DNA from 3 places in the Oerskovia sp. USHLN155 genome. Region 3 is predicted to be linked to each of the others. Evidence: predicted binding sites of a transcription regulator. Region 3 holds the regulator's gene; each other region holds the start of a gene.
What was found. The regulator LexA, encoded in region 3, represses DNA repair genes until DNA is damaged. The targets are predictions, from matches to a motif close to TCGAACANNTGTTCGA.
Positions count from the first base shown of each region.

Region 1: WFH32_RS15230 (replicative DNA helicase) is a predicted target of LexA. The motif match lies at 4,469-4,484, and genes of this name have one in related genera.
Region 2: WFH32_RS09960 (intein-containing Rv2578c family radical SAM protein) is a predicted target of LexA. The motif match lies at 2,159-2,174, and genes of this name have one in related genera.

Region 1 is NZ_JBBCXG010000010.1:101,228-107,665, reverse strand. It holds gene WFH32_RS15240 (PadR family transcriptional regulator) at 1-239, shown strand, start outside; gene WFH32_RS15235 (DHA2 family efflux MFS transporter permease subunit) at 146-1,615, shown strand; gene WFH32_RS15230 (replicative DNA helicase) at 1,768-4,425, opposite strand; gene WFH32_RS15225 (MATE family efflux transporter) at 4,724-6,229, shown strand; gene rplI (50S ribosomal protein L9) at 6,389-6,438, opposite strand, start outside.
Region 2 is NZ_JBBCXG010000006.1:74,248-80,685, forward strand. It holds gene WFH32_RS09950 (MBL fold metallo-hydrolase) at 1-474, shown strand, start outside; gene hisS (histidine--tRNA ligase) at 580-1,983, shown strand; gene WFH32_RS09960 (intein-containing Rv2578c family radical SAM protein) at 2,183-4,360, shown strand; gene WFH32_RS09965 (PPOX class F420-dependent oxidoreductase) at 4,385-4,852, opposite strand; gene aspS (aspartate--tRNA ligase) at 4,988-6,438, shown strand, end outside.
Region 3 is NZ_JBBCXG010000001.1:551,019-557,456, forward strand. It holds gene hflX (GTPase HflX) at 1-1,016, shown strand, start outside; gene WFH32_RS02440 (ATP-dependent DNA helicase) at 1,088-3,145, shown strand; gene WFH32_RS02445 (L-lactate dehydrogenase) at 3,224-4,177, shown strand; gene lexA (transcriptional repressor LexA) at 4,297-5,046, opposite strand; gene WFH32_RS02455 (LysM peptidoglycan-binding domain-containing protein) at 5,360-5,737, shown strand; gene nrdR (transcriptional regulator NrdR) at 6,162-6,438, shown strand, end outside.

The DNA of each region.
Region 1 (6,438 bases), on a different contig from region 3:
AGTTCTTGCTCCGCGTCAGCTTCTTCGACGAGCTCCCGGTACCGTCGCGCCTCGGCGTCCTGGGAGTGCGACGGCAGATCGTCGAGCACGCACTCTCTCAGGTCCGGGGCCTCCTGGCCGAGGCCCCGCGGGACCCGGCCCTGCCATGGCGGCGCCGCGCACAGGAACAACTCGTCGATCGCCTCACCCAGGAGCTGCGCTGGCTCGACGACCTGCGCAACGAGGCGGAACGGTCGTGACCGTCGACGGCGCGGACACACGCCCCGGTGCCACGAGGATCGGGCGAGCAGCACGCTATGGACTGCTCATCGGCCCGTCCCTCAGCATGCTCGACTCGAGCATCGTCAACGTCGCGGTACCGGACATCGCCCAAGACCTCCGCGCCGGGCTCGACACGGTCCACTGGGTCGTCTCCGGGTATCTGTTGTCCCTCGCAGTAGGACTGGCACTGACCGCGTACGCCTCACACCGCTTCGGCACGATGCGTGTCTACCTGGTCAGCATGGCGCTGTTCGTCGCCACCTCTGCCGTGTGCGCCGTGGCCCCGAGCATCGAGCTGCTCGTCACCGCTCGGGTCGTGCAGGGCTTTGTCGGCGCTCCCCTGGTCCCGCTGGCACTGAGCATCCTGATGGGCAAGGACGGCCTGAGCGGTGGCAAGGTCCCGGTCTCTGCCGCTGTGGTGCTGTTCCTTGCTCCCGCCCTCGGACCGTCGCTCGGAGGCCTTCTGATCGGCGCCGGAGGGTGGCGGTGGGTCTTCCTGGTCAACGTACCGGTGGGCGCGGCCGGACTGCTGCTCGCGCTGCGCCTGCGCCACCTCGGAACGCGGGCAAGGGCCGAGGCCCGGTTCGACCCGATCGGGTTCCTCTTGCTTTCGGCCGGTCTGGTGACCACGCTCCTCGGGGCCACGCGCGGCTCCGCCAGTGGATGGGGCAGCCCCGCACCGCTGTCATTGGTCGTCGCAGGGATCGGGCTGCTCGCCGCGTACGTCAGAACCGCGTCCCGGCGAAAGGACCCGCCGGTACGTCTCGACGTCATCCGAAGCAGTCAGTCGCTCCTCGCGCTGGTGCTTCAGGTGCTCGCCTCGGTCATCGCCTTCGGGACCGTGTTCCTGATACCGGTGTTCACCCAGCAGGTGCAAGGGCACACCGCTCTCGCCACGGGGCTCGCCCTGATCCCCCAGGGCATCGTCATGGGCCTGGGAACTGCACTAGGTCAGCGCATCTCGACACACATCCCACTCCGGACCCTGGTGACGCTCGGGTTCGCCGCGCTCGCCGCGTCGAGTGGCGTGATGCTGCTGCTCACGGACGACACACCGTTGTGGGTCACCGCGATCATGCTGTGCGGCCGCGCCCTCGCCGCGGGATTCGTCACGACGCCGCTCCTCGCCGCCTTCCTCGCACCACTCGGCGAGAACGACCTTGCCGACGGCAACACGCTCTACAACATCACCCAGCGGCTCGGCGGTGCGGTCGGAGTAGGCATCCTCGGCTCGATGGTCGCGACGGGCGCACACAGCGGTGCGGCACTCGCCGCGTTCCACCAGGTGGGCGCCGTGCTCGTAGCGCTCGCACTCGCAGCGGCCGTCCTGGCCCGGTCGTTGACCCGCGCATGAGGAGGCCCGCGGCAGCCTCGTCACCTTTGACTGAAGGCACCCGCGTCGGCATGTCGGACGAAGGCAGCTACGAGCTGCACGTCACCGAGGAGTGTAAGCACCGAACGACGCGCGAAATCCTGGTTTGGTGCCCACCGTCGGATACAGCAGCGTCAGACCTGCATGTCCACGAACCGCGCGTAGTGCCCCTGGAACGCCACGGTGATCGTGTCGGTGGGGCCGTTACGGTGCTTGGCCACGATCAGGTCGGCCTCGCCGGCTCGCGGGGACTCCTTCTCGTAGGCGTCCTCGCGGTGGAGCAGGATGACCATGTCGGCGTCCTGCTCGATGCTGTTGTGGACGGCGATGCCGTTGGCGACGAAGTTGTGGGTCCCGACGACGGTCGCGTCGTAGACCGGCTTCTCGCCCTCGGGGGTGATCGACACGACCTCGTCCCACAACAGGTCGTTGACCGCCATGATCTCGAGCTCCTCGCTGCCGAGGACGTCCGCGATCTTCCCGAGACGCTGCCGTGAGGGAGACGCCTTGAACATCGTGCTCCCGCTGTACTGCGTCCCCATGGCCTCGGCGAACTTCCGGTGCGACATGCCGCGCTCCTCGAGGAGCACACGGACGTCGTCCCACACCTGGCGCGGCACGGTGTCGACGTCGGTGTTCGCGCGGGTGTCCCGGATGATCTCGAGGAGCCGCTCGGCGGCGGCCCCGCGCTGACCGTGGACCCCGATCTCCTGGAGGAAGCGCCGCTGGTCGTCCACGCCGGAGATGTCGAGCGTGTACCCGGTCGGGTACGCGCCCTTGGGGGTGGCCGTCCGCAGCCGGGTGGAGATGCCGAAGCGCAGCAGCAGGCGGGACAGTCCGTCGACGAGCTGTCGTGAGGTCGAGGCGTAGTAGATGCGGCCGCTGCGGCCGTTCGCGTTGACGGTCACCGAACCGTCGGTCGCCCAGATGTGCCGGACGAAGAGCGCGATCTGCTCCTTCGGCAGGTGGAACACGGTCGAGGGCACGAACTTCTCGTGGCTCCGCGCCCCGAAGAGACCCAGGTCGTCGAGCCACTCGGCCACGGGGTTCCGCTTGCCCCGGGCGAGCCGGTTCGGCGCGGGGAGCCGCAGCGTGGTGCAGCGGGCGACCGCGTACTCGTCGCGGATCGGGGTGATACCGAAGGCACCCGCGGCCTCCGAGACGACCGCGAGGTTCTTCTCGTCGATCGACGCGTAGCGGATGGGTTGACGCTTGACGAACGAGCCGTCGCCCAACATGTGGGCGAGCATGACGACCTTGCGGTCGTCCCACGCGACGTTCTGCTCCGGGCCGGGGACGTGGCGCGGAACGCCGAGGCGCGAGCCCACCTGCAGCTCGCCCAGCGGCGTCCAGCCCTCGTAGGTGAGGAACGGGTGGTTCGCGGTCGCGCTGATCTCCTTGCCCGAGGCCAGCTTGAGGCGGAACGTCTCGCGCGTCCCGGTGGGGAACACGTGCGTGAGGTGGCGTCGCACGTACTGGAGGCGCTCGTTGAGCGCCCACACAGGCACGTCCTTGGCACCCAGCGCGTAGAGCTCGCCCATCGTGGTCTCGGCGCCCGTGTCCGCTCGCAGGATCTTGGTGTCCTCGGTGAGGCAGCCCGACTCACGCAGGTCGCTCATGGCCGGCTTCTTGTCCGTGCGCTGCTCAGCGCCACGGTTCAGCTGCGAGATCGCGATGACCGGCACCTCGAGCTCCTTCGCGAGGAGCTTGAGCGCACGGGAGAACTCGGAGACCTCCTGCTGTCGGGACTCGACGCGCTTGCCCGACGTCATGAGCTGGAGGTAGTCGATCACGACGAGCTTGAGGTCGTGCTTCTGCTTGAGCCGTCGGCACTTGGCGCGGATCTCCATGAGCGACATGTTGGGCGAGTCGTCGATGAAGAGCGGCGCCTCGGAGATCTTGCCCATGGTGCCGGCAAGCTTCTGCCAGTCGTCCTCCCCCATGGAGCCGTTGCGCATCTTCTGCAGGTGGATGCGTGCCTCGGCGGCCAACAGACGCATCGTGATCTCGTTGCGGCTCATCTCGAGCGAGAACACGACGGACGTCATGTTGTGCTTTATGGAAGCACTCCTAACAATATCGATTCCCAGCGTCGACTTGCCGATCGCCGGACGTGCCGCGATCACGATCATCTGCCCGGGGTGCAGCCCGTTGGTCAGCCGGTCGAGGTCGGCGAACCCCGTCGGGACCCCCACCATGCCTTCGCCGCGGTGCCCGGCGGCCTCGATCTCGTCGACGGTCCCGCCGATGACCTCGCCCAGGACGATGTAGTCCTCGGCGGTGCGTCGCTCGGTGACGGCGTAGACCTCGGCCTGCGCGTTGTTCACGACGTCGTCGACGTCGCCGCCGTCGGTCGCGTAGCCGAGCTGGACGATGCGGGTCCCGGCCTCGACGAGGCGGCGCAGCACGGCCCGCTCGCGCACGATGCGCGCGTAGTAGCCGGCGTTGGCCGCGGTGGGGACCATGGCCATGAGGTCGTGGATGTAGGGCGCGCCGCCGATCCGGCCCAGCTCGCCGCGGCGCGTGAGCTCGGCGACGACCGTGATGGCGTCGGCGGGCTCGCCACGGCCGTAGAGGTCGATGATGACGTCGTAGATCGACTCGTGCGCCGGCTTGTAGAAGTCGGTGCCGCGGATCTGCTCGATCACGTCCGCGATGGCGTCCTTGGACAGGAGCATGCCGCCGAGGACGCTCTGCTCGGCCGCGATGTCCTGCGGCGGGGTGCGGTCGAACCCGGGACCGCCGCTGCCTGCGGGTGGTCCGAAGCTCGACTCGAGCTCGTCGATCGACATGCGGGCCCCTCACTCCCCCGGCATGGCCGGGTATCGTCCTGCGTCGCACATCTGTTCTACTCCGGCCCACCGACACGTCCTGAGCCCGCGTCGTCGAGGGGTGTCGTGTGGTGCTGCACCGTCGACCGTCCGTAGGCCCGAGCATGCACGACTCAGCGACAGTAGATCGCGCTTCCATCCCCCGCAAACGACCCTGTTCACAGAGGTGTGGACAGCCTGTGGACAGACCCCGCCAGCCTGTTCACAGGCATGTGGACAACCATGTGGACAACTGACGAGTTGTCCCCTGTACACGTCCATGAGCAGCCTGTTCACTAGGCTCAGGGGTGTGGACGAAAGAAATTCCGGCGACACGCCGAACGCACGCCAGCCTGCTCCCGGTCAGCCCACCGACGCCGATCGTTCACCCCGTTCACCCGAGGGCCGCTCCCCGGCCCCCGAGGAGGGACCGCACCGGCCGCCGTCGTCCACAGGCGACGCTCCCCCGAGCCGTCGTCTCATCGACAAGCAGATCCTGGCCCTCGCGGTCCCTGCCCTGGGGGCGCTCGTCGCGGAGCCGATCTTCGTGCTCGTGGACAGCGCCGTCGTCGGGCACCTGGGGACCGCCGAGCTGGCCGGGCTCTCCCTGGCCTCCACGGTCCTGCTGACCCTCGTGGGGCTGTGCGTCTTCCTGGCGTACGCGACCACCGCGGCCGTGGCCCGGCGCATCGGCGCGGGCCATCGTCGCGAAGCCCTCCAGTCGGGGATCGACGGCATGTGGCTCGCGCTGGGCCTGGGCCTGGTGCTCGCGGCGACCCTGTGGATAGGGGGTGGCTGGGCGATCGGCGCGATGGGCGGCACGGGCGAGGTCGCCGAGCACGCGCTGGTGTACCTGCGGTGGTCGGGCCTGGGCCTTCCGGGCATGCTCGTCGTCCTGGCGTCCACGGGCGTGCTGCGCGGCCTGCAGGACACCCGCACGCCCCTCTACGTCGCCGCGGGCGGCGCGACGTTCAACGCGGTCCTCAACGTCGTCCTCGTGTACGGCGTGGGACTGGGGATCGCGGGCTCGGGCATCGGGACGGCCGTCGCGCAGCTCACCATGGGCGCGGTGCTCGGCGTCGTCGTCGTGCGTGGTGCCCGACGCGAGGGCGCGTCGCTGCGCCCCGCCGCGGGCGGCATCTGGTCCAACGCGCGTGCGGGCGCGCCGCTGTTCGTCCGCACGCTCTCGCTGCGCCTCGCGATCCTCCTGACGGTCTTCGTCGCGACCGGGCTCGGCGAGGTCACCCTCGCGGGCTACCAGGTGGTCGCGTCGGTGTGGGGGCTCGCGGCGTTCGCGCTCGACGCCCTCGCGATCGCCGCGCAGGCCCTCGTGGGCCACGGCCTGGGCGCGGGTGACCGGTCGCACGTCCGTTCGGTCCTGCGCCGCACGCTCCAGTGGGGCGTCGGCGCGGGCGCATCGCTGGGCCTCGTGATGGCCGTGGGCGGCTGGTGGTTCGCGCTGTTCTTCACGTCCGACCCCGACGTCCGCACGGCCGTCGCCCTCGGCATGGCCGTGTGCGGCCTGCTGCTGCCCATGGCGGGGTGGGTGTTCGTCCTGGACGGCGTGCTCATCGGCGCCGGGGACGGCCGCTACCTCGCGTGGGCGGGCATGGTCACGTTCGTCGTGTACGTGCCGTTCGCGCTGGCGGTCCGGGCTCTCGCGCCCGACGGCGCCGCGGGCCTCGCGTGGTTGTGGGCGGCCTTCGCGGGGGTCTTCATGGCGGCGCGCGCCCTGACCACGGGGCTGCGTGCGCGCAGCGACCGGTGGATGGTCACCGGGGCGTGAACGGACCTGTCAGAACGAGCGAGGCCCAGAGGCCACGCTCGTTCTGACAGAGCGGTCCAGCGGAACGCCGACGGCCCGGCCCCCTCCGCAGAGGGGACCGGGCCGTCGGGTGAGATCTCCGATCCATCCATCCCTCACGGGACAGGGGCGATCAGTCGATCAGGCAGCCACCACGTTGACCGCGATGTTCGCCGAGACCTCGGCGTGCA
Region 2 (6,438 bases), on a different contig from region 3:
GCCGCGCTCGCGGCAGGCGGCGCCCGGATCGAGGACTACCGGGAACCGGGCGAGGTGCGGACGTTCGGCTCGGGCGGTGGGTCCGGCGCCTGGGTGGCGCCCGGTCCCGACGGCGGGTCGGTGGTCGACCCGCGCGTCCGGCTCGACCTGGGCGGCGTCCTGGTCGACGCGCTGCACGCGCCGGGCCACACCCAGGGGTCCACGCTCTACCTCCCGGTCGCCGCGGGGGACGAGGACGGCGGCGGCGGCGCGGGCGACGGCCAGGCGGCCGGGGTCGTGCTCGCCGGGGACGTCCTGTTCGCAGGGTCCGTGGGACGGACCGACCTGCCCGGCGGAGACGGCGAGACGATGCAGCGAACCCTGCGCGACGTCGTCGGGCACCTCGACGAGGCCCTCCAGGTGGTCCCCGGCCACGGCCCCCTCACCACGGTCGGCCGCGAGCGCCGCACCAACCCGTACCTGCGCGGACTGTGAACCGACGCGTCCCGGACGGTCCGACCGGGACGCGCGGGGCCGGGACCGTCCGTCGTCGCGGGTGGATTGCTCGTTCGGTTCGCGAGTCTGGAAGGATCGGGTCCCATGGCCCGACCTACACCTCTCTCCGGTTTCCCTGAATGGCTCCCTGCTGGACGCGTCGTGGAGCAGCACGTGCTCGACACGCTGCGTCGCACGTTCGAGCTCCACGGGTTCGCGGGGATCGAGACGCGGGCCGTCGAGCCCCTGGACCAGCTGCTGCGCAAGGGCGAGACCTCCAAGGAGGTGTACGTGCTGCGCCGCCTCCAGGAGGAGGCCGACCTGGTCGATGGAGCCGCGGGGGACCGGGGCGGCAAGGGCGACAAGCAGCTCGGCCTGCACTTCGACCTGACCGTGCCTTTCGCGCGGTACGTGCTGGAGAACGCCGGGCACCTGGCGTTCCCGTTCAAGCGGCACCAGATCCAGAAGGTGTGGCGCGGCGAGCGCCCGCAGGACGGGCGTTTCCGCGAGTTCGTGCAGGCGGACATCGACGTGGTGGGTGCGGGCGAGCTGCCCTACCACTTCGAGGTCGAGCTGCCGCTGGTCATGGCCGAGGCGTTGGGCGAGCTGCGCTCGATCGGCGTGCCCGAGGTCCGCATCCTGGTGAACAACCGCAAGGTCGCCGAGGGCTTCTACCGCGGGCTGGGCCTGGACGACGTCGAGGGCGTGCTGCGCAGCATCGACAAGCTGGACAAGATCGGGCCGGACAAGGTCGCGGCGCTGCTGGTCGCCGAGACCGGCGCGACGCCCGAGCAGGCGGCGGCGTGCCTGGCGCTCGCGGCGGTCTCCGGCTCGGACGCGACCGTCGCGGAGCGGGTGCGGGCGCTCGCGGCCGAGCACGGCGTGACGTCGGAGCTCCTCGAGGAGGGGCTGCTGGAGCTGTCGGCGCTGATCGACGCGGCGGCCGTGCGCGCGCCGGGCGTCGTGGTCGCGGACCTGAAGATCGCGCGTGGCCTGGACTACTACACGGGCTCGGTCTACGAGACCGTGCTGGTGGGGCACGAGCAGCTCGGGTCGATCTGCTCGGGCGGGCGCTACGACACCCTGGCCTCCGACGGCGCGAACACCTATCCGGGCGTGGGGCTCTCGATCGGGGTCTCGCGCCTCGTCTCGCGGCTGCTGAGCGCGGGCCTGGTCCGTTCGACGCGGTCGGTGCCCAGCGCGGTGGTGGTCGCGGTGACGAGCGAGGAGACGCGGCCTGCGTCGGACGCGGTCGCGGTCGTGCTGCGCTCGCGCGGCATCCCGGTCGAGGTTGCACCGAGCGCGGCGAAGTTCGGCAAGCAGATCAAGTTCGCGGACCGCCGCGGCATCCCGTTCGTGTGGTTCCCTGCGGGGATCGGCGCGGACGGCGAGGTCGTGCCGCACCAGGTCAAGGACATCCGCTCGGGCGAGCAGGTCGCTGCGGACCCGGCGGTGTGGGCGCCGTCCGTGCAGGACCTGTGGCCGCGCGTGGTGCCGGCGGGGGAGTGAGCCCGCTGCGCGGGCGCTGACCCGGACGTGCGTGAGGCCCGGCAGGGAATCCCCTGCCGGGCCTCACGCGTGCGTGCGCGTGTCGCCGACGCCGGGCCGGAGGTCGACCGGCGGTCCGTGCGTGAGGGATGGGCTGAGTCGTCGGAGGCTGCCGCCGACAGTGTCGACAACCGGTTCGAACATGTGTTCGAATAGTGCGATGAGGTGGGACAGGCAGGCGATCACGGCGGACGACGGCGCGCTGCCCGGGCTCGGGCGCATGGCGGGGCTGGTGCGGACCGTGCGCACCCCGGAGTTCGCCGGTGTCACGTTCCACGAGGTGCTCGCCAAGAGCGCGCTGTCCAAGGTGCCGGGGGAGTCCCGCATGCCGTTCACCTGGACGATCAACCCGTACCGCGGATGCTCCCATGCGTGCTCATACTGCCTCGGCCCCGACACGCTCATCCTTCGTGGTGACGGGCGTCAGGTGCCGTTGCGTGACATCCGGGCGGGCGACCAGGTCGTAGGTACCGAGGTCCGAGGTCGGTACAGGCGCTATGTCCTCACGACCGTCGAAGACGTCTGGGCGACACGCAAGCGAGCCTTCTCCATCACGCTCGAGGACGGGACGCGTCTCATGGCGAGCGGTGATCACAGGTTTCTCACGGACCGCGGCTGGAAGCATGTCGTCCCCGGTGAGTGCGGGGCGGGGCAGCGACCACATCTGACGACGAACAACAAGTTGATGGGATTCGGGACGGGCGATCTGGAGAAGCACTCGGCCCCCCGGGACGACGCGGCCTACCGGCGCGGCTATCTCACGGGCATGATCCGTGGCGACGGGATGCTGCTCAGGAGGACCTACCGGCGCCGCGGCGGGAACCCCAACAACGTGAGCATGTTTCGGCTCGCACTGGCGGACCGGGAAGCCCTCGACAGATCGCGTGACTTTCTCGAGCAGGCGGGCATCACCACCACGATGCGACCGTTTAGCCCCGGGTCCACCACGAGACGATCGATCATGGCCATCTTCACGTCCAGGTCCGCGCACTTCGACGCGATCCAGGCGCTCATCAGCTGGCCGCCAGAGGTGGAGCGCGAATGGGCCATCGGCTATCTTGCGGGGATCTTCGACGCGGAGGGCAGCTGCTCGCAGGGGGTGCTGCGCATCTCGAACATGGACGAAGAGATCCTCACTCGCATCACCCGAGCGCTCACGGTGATCGAGGTTCCGTTCGTGCGCGAGCCGCCCAGGGAGAACGGGGTCTCCAGCATCAGGGTCGTGGGCGGCCTGGCGGCGCGAATGCGGTTCTTCAGGATCGTCGATCCTGCGATCAGCAGGAAGCTCGCGGTGACCGGGCGTGCCGTGAAGTCGGACGCGCCGCTCATGGTCCGGTCGGTCGAGGACACCGGGGAGGAACGCGACCTCCTCGACCTTACGACGGGGACCGGGGACTTCATCGCGAACGGCGTCATTAGCCACAACTGCTTTGCGCGCCCCTCGCACCGCTACCTCGACATGAACCCCGGCGAGGACTTCGACAGCCAGATCGTCGTCAAGATGAACGTCGCCGACGTGCTGCGCACCGAGCTCGCCAAGCCGTCCTGGACGGGCGACGCGGTCGCGCTCGGCACCAACACCGACCCGTACCAGCGCGCCGAGGGACGCTACCGGCTCATGCCGGGGATCATCGACGCGCTCGAGACCTCGCGCACGCCGTTCTCGATCCTCACCAAGGGCACGCTCCTGCGCCGCGACCTGCCGCGCCTGACGCAGGCGGCCGAGCGCGTCGACGTCGGCATCGGCGTCTCCCTGGCCTTCGTCGACGAGGACCTCCAGCAGGCCGTCGAGCCGGGCACGCCCACGCCGCGCGCCCGCCTCGACCTCATCCGCGCCGCCCGGGCGGCAGGGCTGCCGTGCGGGGTCATGATCGCCCCCGTGCTGCCATGGCTGACGGACTCGACCGACCACCTCACGCGCCTGCTCGACGCGGTCCACGAGGCGGGTGCGACGGGCGCGACGGTTCTCCCGCTCTTCCTCAAGCCCGGCACCCGCGAGTGGTTCATGGCCTGGCTGCGCCGCGACCACCCCGAGCGGGTCGCGGGCTACGAGCGCGTCTACGCGGGCGGGTCGTACGCGAGCCGCGCGTACCGCGACTGGTTGTGGGCCCGGGTACGGCCGCTGCTCGTCGAGCGCGGATTCGCGAGCGCCGGTCACCGGGCACAGGCACGCACGTCGGGCCACGCCCGGACCGCCTGGCACCCGGAGACCTCTGACGACAGAGCGCGGCACGACGAGGGGGCCTATCCGGCCGGGAGCCTGGTCCAGCGCCTCGGGCCCGGTCCCGTGACCCGCCCACCGGGGGATCCGGCGAGCACCGCCGAGGTCCTCTTCTAGGTCCTCGGGCGTGGTCCCTGACGCTCAGTCCTGCGCCAGCCGTGCCGGGAACCCACCCGTGGCCACGGGCCCCCAGCCCGTGATGGTCACGCGCAGCAGCGACTTGCCCTGCGCGACCATGGCCTCGCGGTACTCGTCCCAGTCGGGGTGCTCCCCGGCGACCGACCGGTAGTACTCGACGAGGGGCTCGACCGAGTCGGGCAGGTCGATCACCTCGGCCGTGCCGTCGACCTGCACCCAGGCGTCGTCGAAGTCCTCGCCCAGGACGCACAGCGACGCGGCGGGGTCGCGCCGCAGGTTCACGGCCTTGGCGCGGTCGGGGTAGGTCGAGACGACGACGCGCCCCTCGCCGTCGACCCCGTACGTCACGGGGCTCATCTGCGGGGCGCCGCTCGCGCGCCGGGTGAGCAGCACGGCCCGCCGATCGGCGCGCAGGAACTCGACGAGCTCGGCGCGCCCGAGCCGTTCGGTGGTCGCGATCCGCCTGGCCATGGTGCCTCCCGGGGGGTTCTCCTGAACGTGGTCCGCCCACAGACTAGACTCGTCCGAGTGCGTCGTCTGCGCACTCCCCACTCCCATCCCGGGACGCCACTGTGCGCCCCGGCATGTTCCGGAAGGACTCTCTCCGTGCTTCGCACCCACACAGCCGGCTCCCTGCGGGCCGAGCAGATCGGTCAGACCGTCACCCTCACCGGTTGGGTCGACCGACGCCGCGATCACGGTGGGGTGGCCTTCATCGACCTGCGCGACGCCTCCGGCATCGCCCAGGTCGTCATCCGCGACGAGTCGATCGCGCACCCGCTGCGCGCCGAGTTCGTGCTCCAGGTCACCGGTGTGGTCTCCCGTCGCCCCGAGGGCAACGAGAACAAGAACCTCCCCACGGGTGAGGTCGAGGTCGTGGTGAGCGACGTCGTCGTGCTCAACGAGTCCGCGCCCCTGCCCTTCCAGGTCTCCACGGCCCTCGAGGGCACCGAGGTCATCGGCGAGGAGGCGCGCCTCAAGCACCGCTACCTCGATCTGCGCCGCCCCACCCCGGCCCACGCCCTGCGCCTGCGCGCCAAGGCCAACCAGGCCGCGCGCCGCGTGCTCGACGAGCAGGACTTCGTCGAGATCGAGACCCCGACCCTGACGCGTTCGACGCCCGAGGGCGCCCGCGACTTCCTGGTCCCCGCACGCCTGGCCCCCGGCTCCTGGTACGCGCTGCCGCAGTCCCCGCAGCTCTTCAAGCAGCTGCTCATGGTCTCCGGCATGGAGCGCTACTACCAGATCGCCCGCTGCTACCGCGACGAGGACTTCCGCGCGGACCGTCAGCCCGAGTTCACGCAGCTCGACGTCGAGATGAGCTTCGTCGAGCAGGACGACGTGATCGCGCTCGGCGAGAAGATCCTCGTCGCGCTGTGGGACCTCATCGGGTACAAGATCCCCACGCCGATCCCGCGCATGACGTTCCACGACGCGATGCGCCTGTACGGGTCGGACAAGCCGGACCTGCGCTTCGGCAACCCGCTCGTCGAGCTCACGGACTACTTCAAGGACACCCCGTTCCGCGTCTTCCAGGCCGAGTACGTGGGCGCCGTCGTCATGGCGGGCGGGGCCTCGCAGCCGCGCCGCCAGTTCGACGCCTGGCAGGAGTGGGCCAAGCAGCGCGGGGCCAAGGGCCTGGCGTACGTGACGTTCCAGGAGGACGGGACCCTCGCGGGCCCGGTCGCCAAGAACCTGTCCGACGCCGAGCGCGAGGGCCTGCGCGACGCGACCGGCGCGCAGCCGGGCGACGCCGTGTTCTTCGCGGCGGGCAGGACGAACGAGTCGCGCGCCCTGCTGGGCGCGGCCCGTCAGGAGATCGCGAAGAGAGCAGGCCTGATCGACAGCCCGGAGTCGCCTGACGCCTGGGCGTTCGTCTGGATCGTCGACGCCCCGCTGTTCAAGCCCACGGGCGAGGCCGCCGACGAGGGCGACGTCGCCCTCGGCAACTCGGCCTGGACCGCGGTGCACCACGCGTTCACCTCGCCCACGCCCGAGTGGATCGACACGTTCGAGCAGAACCCGGGCGAGGCGCTCGCCTACGCGTACGACATCGT
Region 3 (6,438 bases):
GTGCGCTCGAGGACATCGTCAAGGTCAAGGTCGTCGACCGGACCGCGCTCATCCTCGACATCTTCGCCCAGCACGCCAAGTCCCGGGAGGGCAAGGCGCAGGTCGAGCTCGCGCAGCTCGAGTACCTGCTCCCGCGCCTGCGAGGCTGGGGCGAGTCGATGTCCCGCCAGGCCGGTGGCCAGGTGGGTGGCGCCGGTGCGGGCATGGGCTCGCGTGGACCCGGTGAGACCAAGATCGAGCTCGACCGGCGCCGCATCCGCGACCGCATGACCAAGCTGCGCCGCGAGATCGCCGCGATGGCGCCGGGCCGCGAGACCAAGCGGTCCTCGCGCAAGCGTCACGCGATCCCGTCGGTCGCGATCGCGGGGTACACGAACGCGGGCAAGTCGAGCCTGCTCAACGCCCTCACGGGCGCGGGCGTGCTCGTCGAGAACGCCCTGTTCGCGACCCTGGACCCCACGGTCCGGCGCGCGCAGACCGAGGACGGGCGCGTGTACACGCTCGCCGACACGGTCGGGTTCGTGCGCTCCCTGCCGCACCAGCTCGTCGAGGCGTTCCGCTCGACGCTCGAGGAGGTCGGCCAGGCCGACCTGCTGCTCCACGTCGTCGACGCGTCGCACCCCGACCCCGAGGGGCAGATCGCGGCGGTCCGCCACGTGCTCGCCGACATCCCGGGCATCGACCAGGTGCTCGAGGTCGTCGTGCTCAACAAGGTCGACGTCGCCGACCCCGACGTCGTCGCCCGCATCCGCGGGCGCGAGCGCCGCACGATCCTCGTCTCGGCGCACACCGGGCAGGGGATCGACGACCTGCTCCAGCTCATCTCCGACGAGCTGCCGCGTCCCGACGTCTCGATCGACGTCGTGGTGCCCTACCACCGCGGCGACCTGGTCAACCGTGTGCACCTCACGGGCGAGATCGACCTCGAGGAGCACGTCGAGACCGGGACGCGGCTCCTGGGCCGCGTCGACGAAGGGCTCGCGCTCGAGCTCAACACGGTGGCGGTCCGGGCCTAGCCGCCCCTGGGGCCACCGTCCCGGCGCTCCGCGAGCCCGGTCGTGTCGGTGGCCCCACGTAGACTTCCGGGGTGCCCGAGGAGACCACCACCACCCTGACCACGGGCCCCGCGACCCCTGACGTCGAGGAGCTGCTCGACCTCGCCGTCGGCGCCCTGGGCGGCGGCCGCCGCGCCGGGCAGCACCAGATGGCCGTGAACGTCGCGCGGACGATCGACGGCTCGGGCGGCCCGGACCACCTGCTGGTCCAGGCCGGGACGGGAACCGGCAAGTCCCTCGGGTACCTCGTGCCGGCGGTCCGGCACGCGGTCTGCGAGGACGAGCGCGTCATCGTCTCGACCGCGACCCTCGCCCTCCAGCGCCAGATCATCACGCGCGACCTGCCGCTCGTCGCCGAGGCCGTCGCCGACCGCCTGCCGCGCCCTCCGCGGATCGCGCTCCTCAAGGGCTGGCACAACTACCTGTGCCAGCACAAGATCGAGGGCGGTTACCCGGCCGACGAGCCCACGCTGTTCGACCTGCCCACGGGCGGCGAGCGCGCGGGCGTCGCCGAGCACCCCGCGCCCGGCGCGGCGTCGGGGGCCGCGGCCCTGGGGGAGCAGGTCGTGCGGCTGCGCGAGTGGGCGCAGGAGACCACGACCGGGGACCGGGACGACCTCGTGCCCGGCGTCTCCGACAAGGCCTGGCGGCAGGTCTCGGTCACGGCGCTCGAGTGCCTGGGCGCCAAGTGTCCCCTCATCGACGACTGCTTCCCCGACCAGGCGCGCACGAGCGCCCGGGAGGCCGACGTCGTCGTGACCAACCACGCGATGCTGGGCATCGCCGCGTCGGGCTCGCCCGGCGTGCTGCCCGAGCACGGCGTCGTGGTCGTCGACGAGGCGCACGAGCTCAGCGACCGCGTCACGGCCGCCGCGACCGCGGACCTCTCCGTGCCGATCATCGAGCACGCGGCACGCCTCGCGCGCCGGCACGGAGGAGTCCAGACGACCGACCTCGACCTCGCGACAGGGGCGTTCGGGACCGTCGTCGCCTCGCTCCCCGCGGAGCGCTTCCCCGACGGCCTGCCCGACGACGCGCGCTCTGCCGTGGCCGCAGTCCGCGACGCCGCGCGCACCGTGCTGAGCGCGCTCAAGCCCGACACCTCGGGCGGCCCGGCGGCCCAGCCGGACACCGGCATGAAGATGGCCCAGGCGACCATGCTCCAGGTCTTCGAGATCGCCGAGCGCATGGCCCAGGACCCCACCGGCCACGACGTCCTGTGGTGCTCTCGCGCGGGCGAGGACGGGCGATGGAGCGGGGACGGCGTGAGCAAGCTGCACGCCGCGCCGCTCGCGGTCGCAGGCCTCATCCGCACCCACCTCCTGACCGAGCGCACGGGCGTCTTCACCTCGGCGACGCTCGCGCTCGGCGGCACGTTCGACCCCGTGGCCCGCTCGCTGGGCCTCGACGACGACGGCGCCACCTGGACCGGCGTGGACGTCGGCAGCCCGTTCGACTACCCCCAGCAGGGCATCCTCTACATCGCCAAGCACCTGCCCCAGCCCGGCCGCGAGGCCGCGACGGACGGCCAGCTCGACGAGATCGCCGACCTCATCACCGCGGCCGGGGGCAGAACTCTCGGGCTCTTCTCCTCGCGGCGGGCGGCGCTCGCGGTCGCCGAGGCCATGCGTGAGCGCCTCGACGTCCCGGTCCTGTGCCAGGGGGAGGACCAGCTGCCGACGCTGGTCAAGGAGTTTGCCGCGGACCCCGCGACGTGCCTGTTCGGCACGCTCTCGCTGTGGCAGGGCGTGGACGTCCCTGGCCCCAGCTGCCAGCTCGTCCTGATCGACCGGATCCCCTTCCCACGTCCCGACGACCCCGTGAAGTCGGCTCGCGCCCGCGCGGTCGAGGCCGCGGGCGGCAACGGCTTTATGCAGGTGTCGGCCAACCACGCCGCGCTGCTGCTCGCGCAGGGCGCCGGACGGCTCATCCGGTCGACCGCCGACCGCGGGGTCGTCGCGGTCCTCGACCCGCGCCTGGCGACCGCCCGCTACGGCTCCTACCTCACGAGGTCGATGCCGGACTTCTGGACCACGACCGACCGCCGTGTCGTCCTCTCTGCGCTCGAGCGCCTGTCCGCCCTAGGCTGAGACCTGGCAGTCCACGCAACGGACGTCGTGACGCTCGTGCAGCGACCGACGCCCGGCGCTCAACGTCCAGGAGGCACAGTGCCCGCCCGTACCACCAAGCTCGCGATCGTCGGCGCAGGTTCCGTCGGATCGACCCTCGCCTACGCGGCGCTCATGCGTGGAGCCGCTCACACCGTGAGCCTGCTCGACATCAACAGGACCAAGGTCGAGGCCGAGGTCCTCGACCTTCAGCACGGCATCCAGTTCATGCCCATGGCCAAGGTCGAGGGCTCCGACGACGTCGCGGTGTGCGCCGACGCCGACGTCGTGGTCTTCACCGCCGGGGCCAAGCAGAAGCCCGGACAGACGCGCCTGGACCTCGCCGAGGCGACGATCTCGCTGGTGCGCAAGATCCTGCCCGGGCTCGTCGAGGTTGCGCCCAACGCCGTCTACATCATGGTGACCAACCCGGTCGACGTGGTCACCTACGCGGCCCTCAAGTACTCGGGCCTGCCCCCGAACCAGCTCTTCGGGAGCGGCACGGTCCTGGACTCGTCCCGGCTGCGCTTCCTCGTCGCGCAGCACTGTGGCGTCGCGGTGCAGAACGTGCACGCGTACATCGCGGGGGAGCACGGGGACAGCGAGATCCCCCTGTGGAGCTCGGCGACGATCAGCGGGGTGCCGCTGCTCGAGTGGCAGGGCCTCAAGGGGCGTGGCCCGCTCACGGCCGAGGTGCGCGAGGACATCGCGCACGAGGTCGTGCAGTCGGCCTACCGCATCATCGAGGGCAAGGGTGCGACGAACTACGCGGTCGCGCTGGCCGCGACCCGCATCATCGAGGCCGTCCTCGACGACGAGCACCGGGTCCTGCCCGTGTCCTCGCTCCTCGAGGACTTCCACGGGATCAGCGACGTCTGCCTCTCCGTCCCGTCGCTGCTCGAGCGACGCGGGTGCGGCGAACGGATCGAGGTCCCGCTGTCCGACCACGAGCTGGCAGGTCTGCGGGCGTCCGCGGAGTCGGTGCGGGCCGTGGCGAAGAGCTTCGGGCTGTAGCCGCCCCTCCGGTGCCCTGCGCAGGGCACCGGAGACGACGAAGGGGACGACCCACGTGGGCCGTCCCCTTCGTCATGTCTGCCGCCGGTGACCGTGCCGCGGTCGCCGTGCCGGAGTGGTCACAGGCTCCGCAGGACCGAGACGACCCGGCCGAGAATCTGGGCGTCGTCCCCCGAGATGGGCCGGTACGCCGCGTTGTGCGGCATGAGCCACACGTGCTTGTCGATGCGCTTGAACGTCTTGACGGTCGCCTCGCCGTCGATCATCGCCGCGACGATCTCCCCGTTCTCGGCGACGGGCTGGCGGCGGACCACGACCCAGTCCCCGTCGCAGATCGCGGCGTCGATCATCGAGTCGCCGGCCACGCGGAGCAGGAAGAGCTCGCCGTCACCCACGAGCTGGCGGGGGAGCGGGAACACGTCCTCGACGACCTGCTCGGCCAGGATGGGTCCACCGGCCGCGATGCGTCCCACGACGGGGACGTACGACGGCGTGGGACGCTCGGGCGAGTCCTCGGACGCGTCGATGCCCTCGACGCGCGGGAAGGCGCTGCCGGGGAGGGCGGCGATGGCTCGCGCGTCGTCGTGCTGGACGACCTCGATCGCACGCGGTCGGTTGGGGTCGCGGCGCAGGTAGCCCTTGCGCTCGAGCGTCGTGAGCTGGTGCTTGACGCTCGACGGGCTCGTCAGGCCCACGGCCTCGCCGATCTCGCGCATGCTCGGTGGGTAGCCCCGCTGGTCGACCGACGCCCGGATCGTCTCGAGCACGAGGCGCTGGCGTGCTGTGAGGCCGTCGCCGCCCGTCGTGCCGTCGGGCAGCTCGTGCACCTTCGCGAGCCTGCCCGTGGTGTCGGCCACCCGTCCCGCCATCGTCGTCTCCGCCCTGCTCGGCCGTCTCGGTCCCTGTCCTGCGAGCGGCACCGCGAGCGGCACCGGCTCCTGCGCGTGGCCGACCGGGCTCTCGGCAGCCCGTGCGCGGGAGGACCCGCGCGACGAGCGTCCGACATATCGGACGACCAGTACTCGAACAGCGTAGGTCACACGACGACACGAATCAAACACATGTTCGAGCATGTCTCGACATCCGCAGCCGACGGTGATAGAAATCGTACAGATGTTCGACGTACAGGTGTTCGAACCGACCGGGGAAGGCGGTTCGGGCACCACGGGCGAAGGAGTGGGAATGAGTGCGATCAGTGCGATGGGCGCCTCCGAGGGTTGGCGCGTCGAGCGACGCGGCGGCACGCAGGTCGAGGCGCCGTTGAGGCTGACGACCCGGGGCCGCGTGGTCCTCGTGCTGCTCGTCGCAACGGTGGTCGCGCTCGTGACCCTGTGGGGCGCTCGCGCGGTCGCGTCCGGGCCTGGCGAGCCGGTCGAGGTGCGGGTCCATGTCGTCGCAGCCGGCGAGACCCTGTGGCAGCACGCGTCCGCGCTGGCCTCGGGGGGCCGGGACGTCCGTGACGTCATGGCGGACCTCGCCGAGCTCAACAACCTGTCCTCGACCGGGCTGCAGGTCGGTCAGCAGCTCCTGCTCCCGGTCGACCCGGACTTCGGGCGTTGACCCGCGGCGGGGTGGCGCTGCCGTGGCTGCGGGCCGTTCCGGCTCGTCGGGAACCGGCGCGTCGCTCGGCGGGGTGCGCCCTCTCGACGACAGGGCTTGCGCGATCGCATTAGGTTCCCCTAAGTTAGTACTGCCTCACCAACCCGGCTGGGGGGTCGGTCGGTGAGGGGAGGCGCGCCACGCGCGTCTCCGCAGTTGCGTCGACGTTCGCGAGGCGAGTCGCGGACGTGAGATGGGGACGGGGGCGTCCCGACGGAGGTGGCCGGTCATCGGCCACCTCCGTTCTCATGTGCCACGACAAGTCGTGACCGTCCCGCGTGGCGGGGCGCCTTGCGTCCTGTCGAGGTCGAGACATAGGTTCGGGACGCACCGTCCGCGGCGCCCGCCCCGGACCTCTCGTGCAGACCCACAGGAGTAGCGCCTCATGCACTGTCCGTTCTGCCGGCACGCGGACTCACGGGTCGTCGACTCACGGACCTCCGACGACGGTGCGTCCATCCGTCGGCGCAGGCAGTGCCCGGCGTGCAACCGCCGCTTCACCACGATCGAGACGGCGAGCCTGTCGGTCGTCAAGCGCTCGGGCGTGACCGAGCCCTTCAGCAGGGAGAAGATCGTCACGGGCGTGCGCAAGGCGTGCCAAGGGCGCCCTGTGAACGAGGACGACCTCGCCGTGCTGGCGCAGAAGGTCGAGGAGTCGCTCC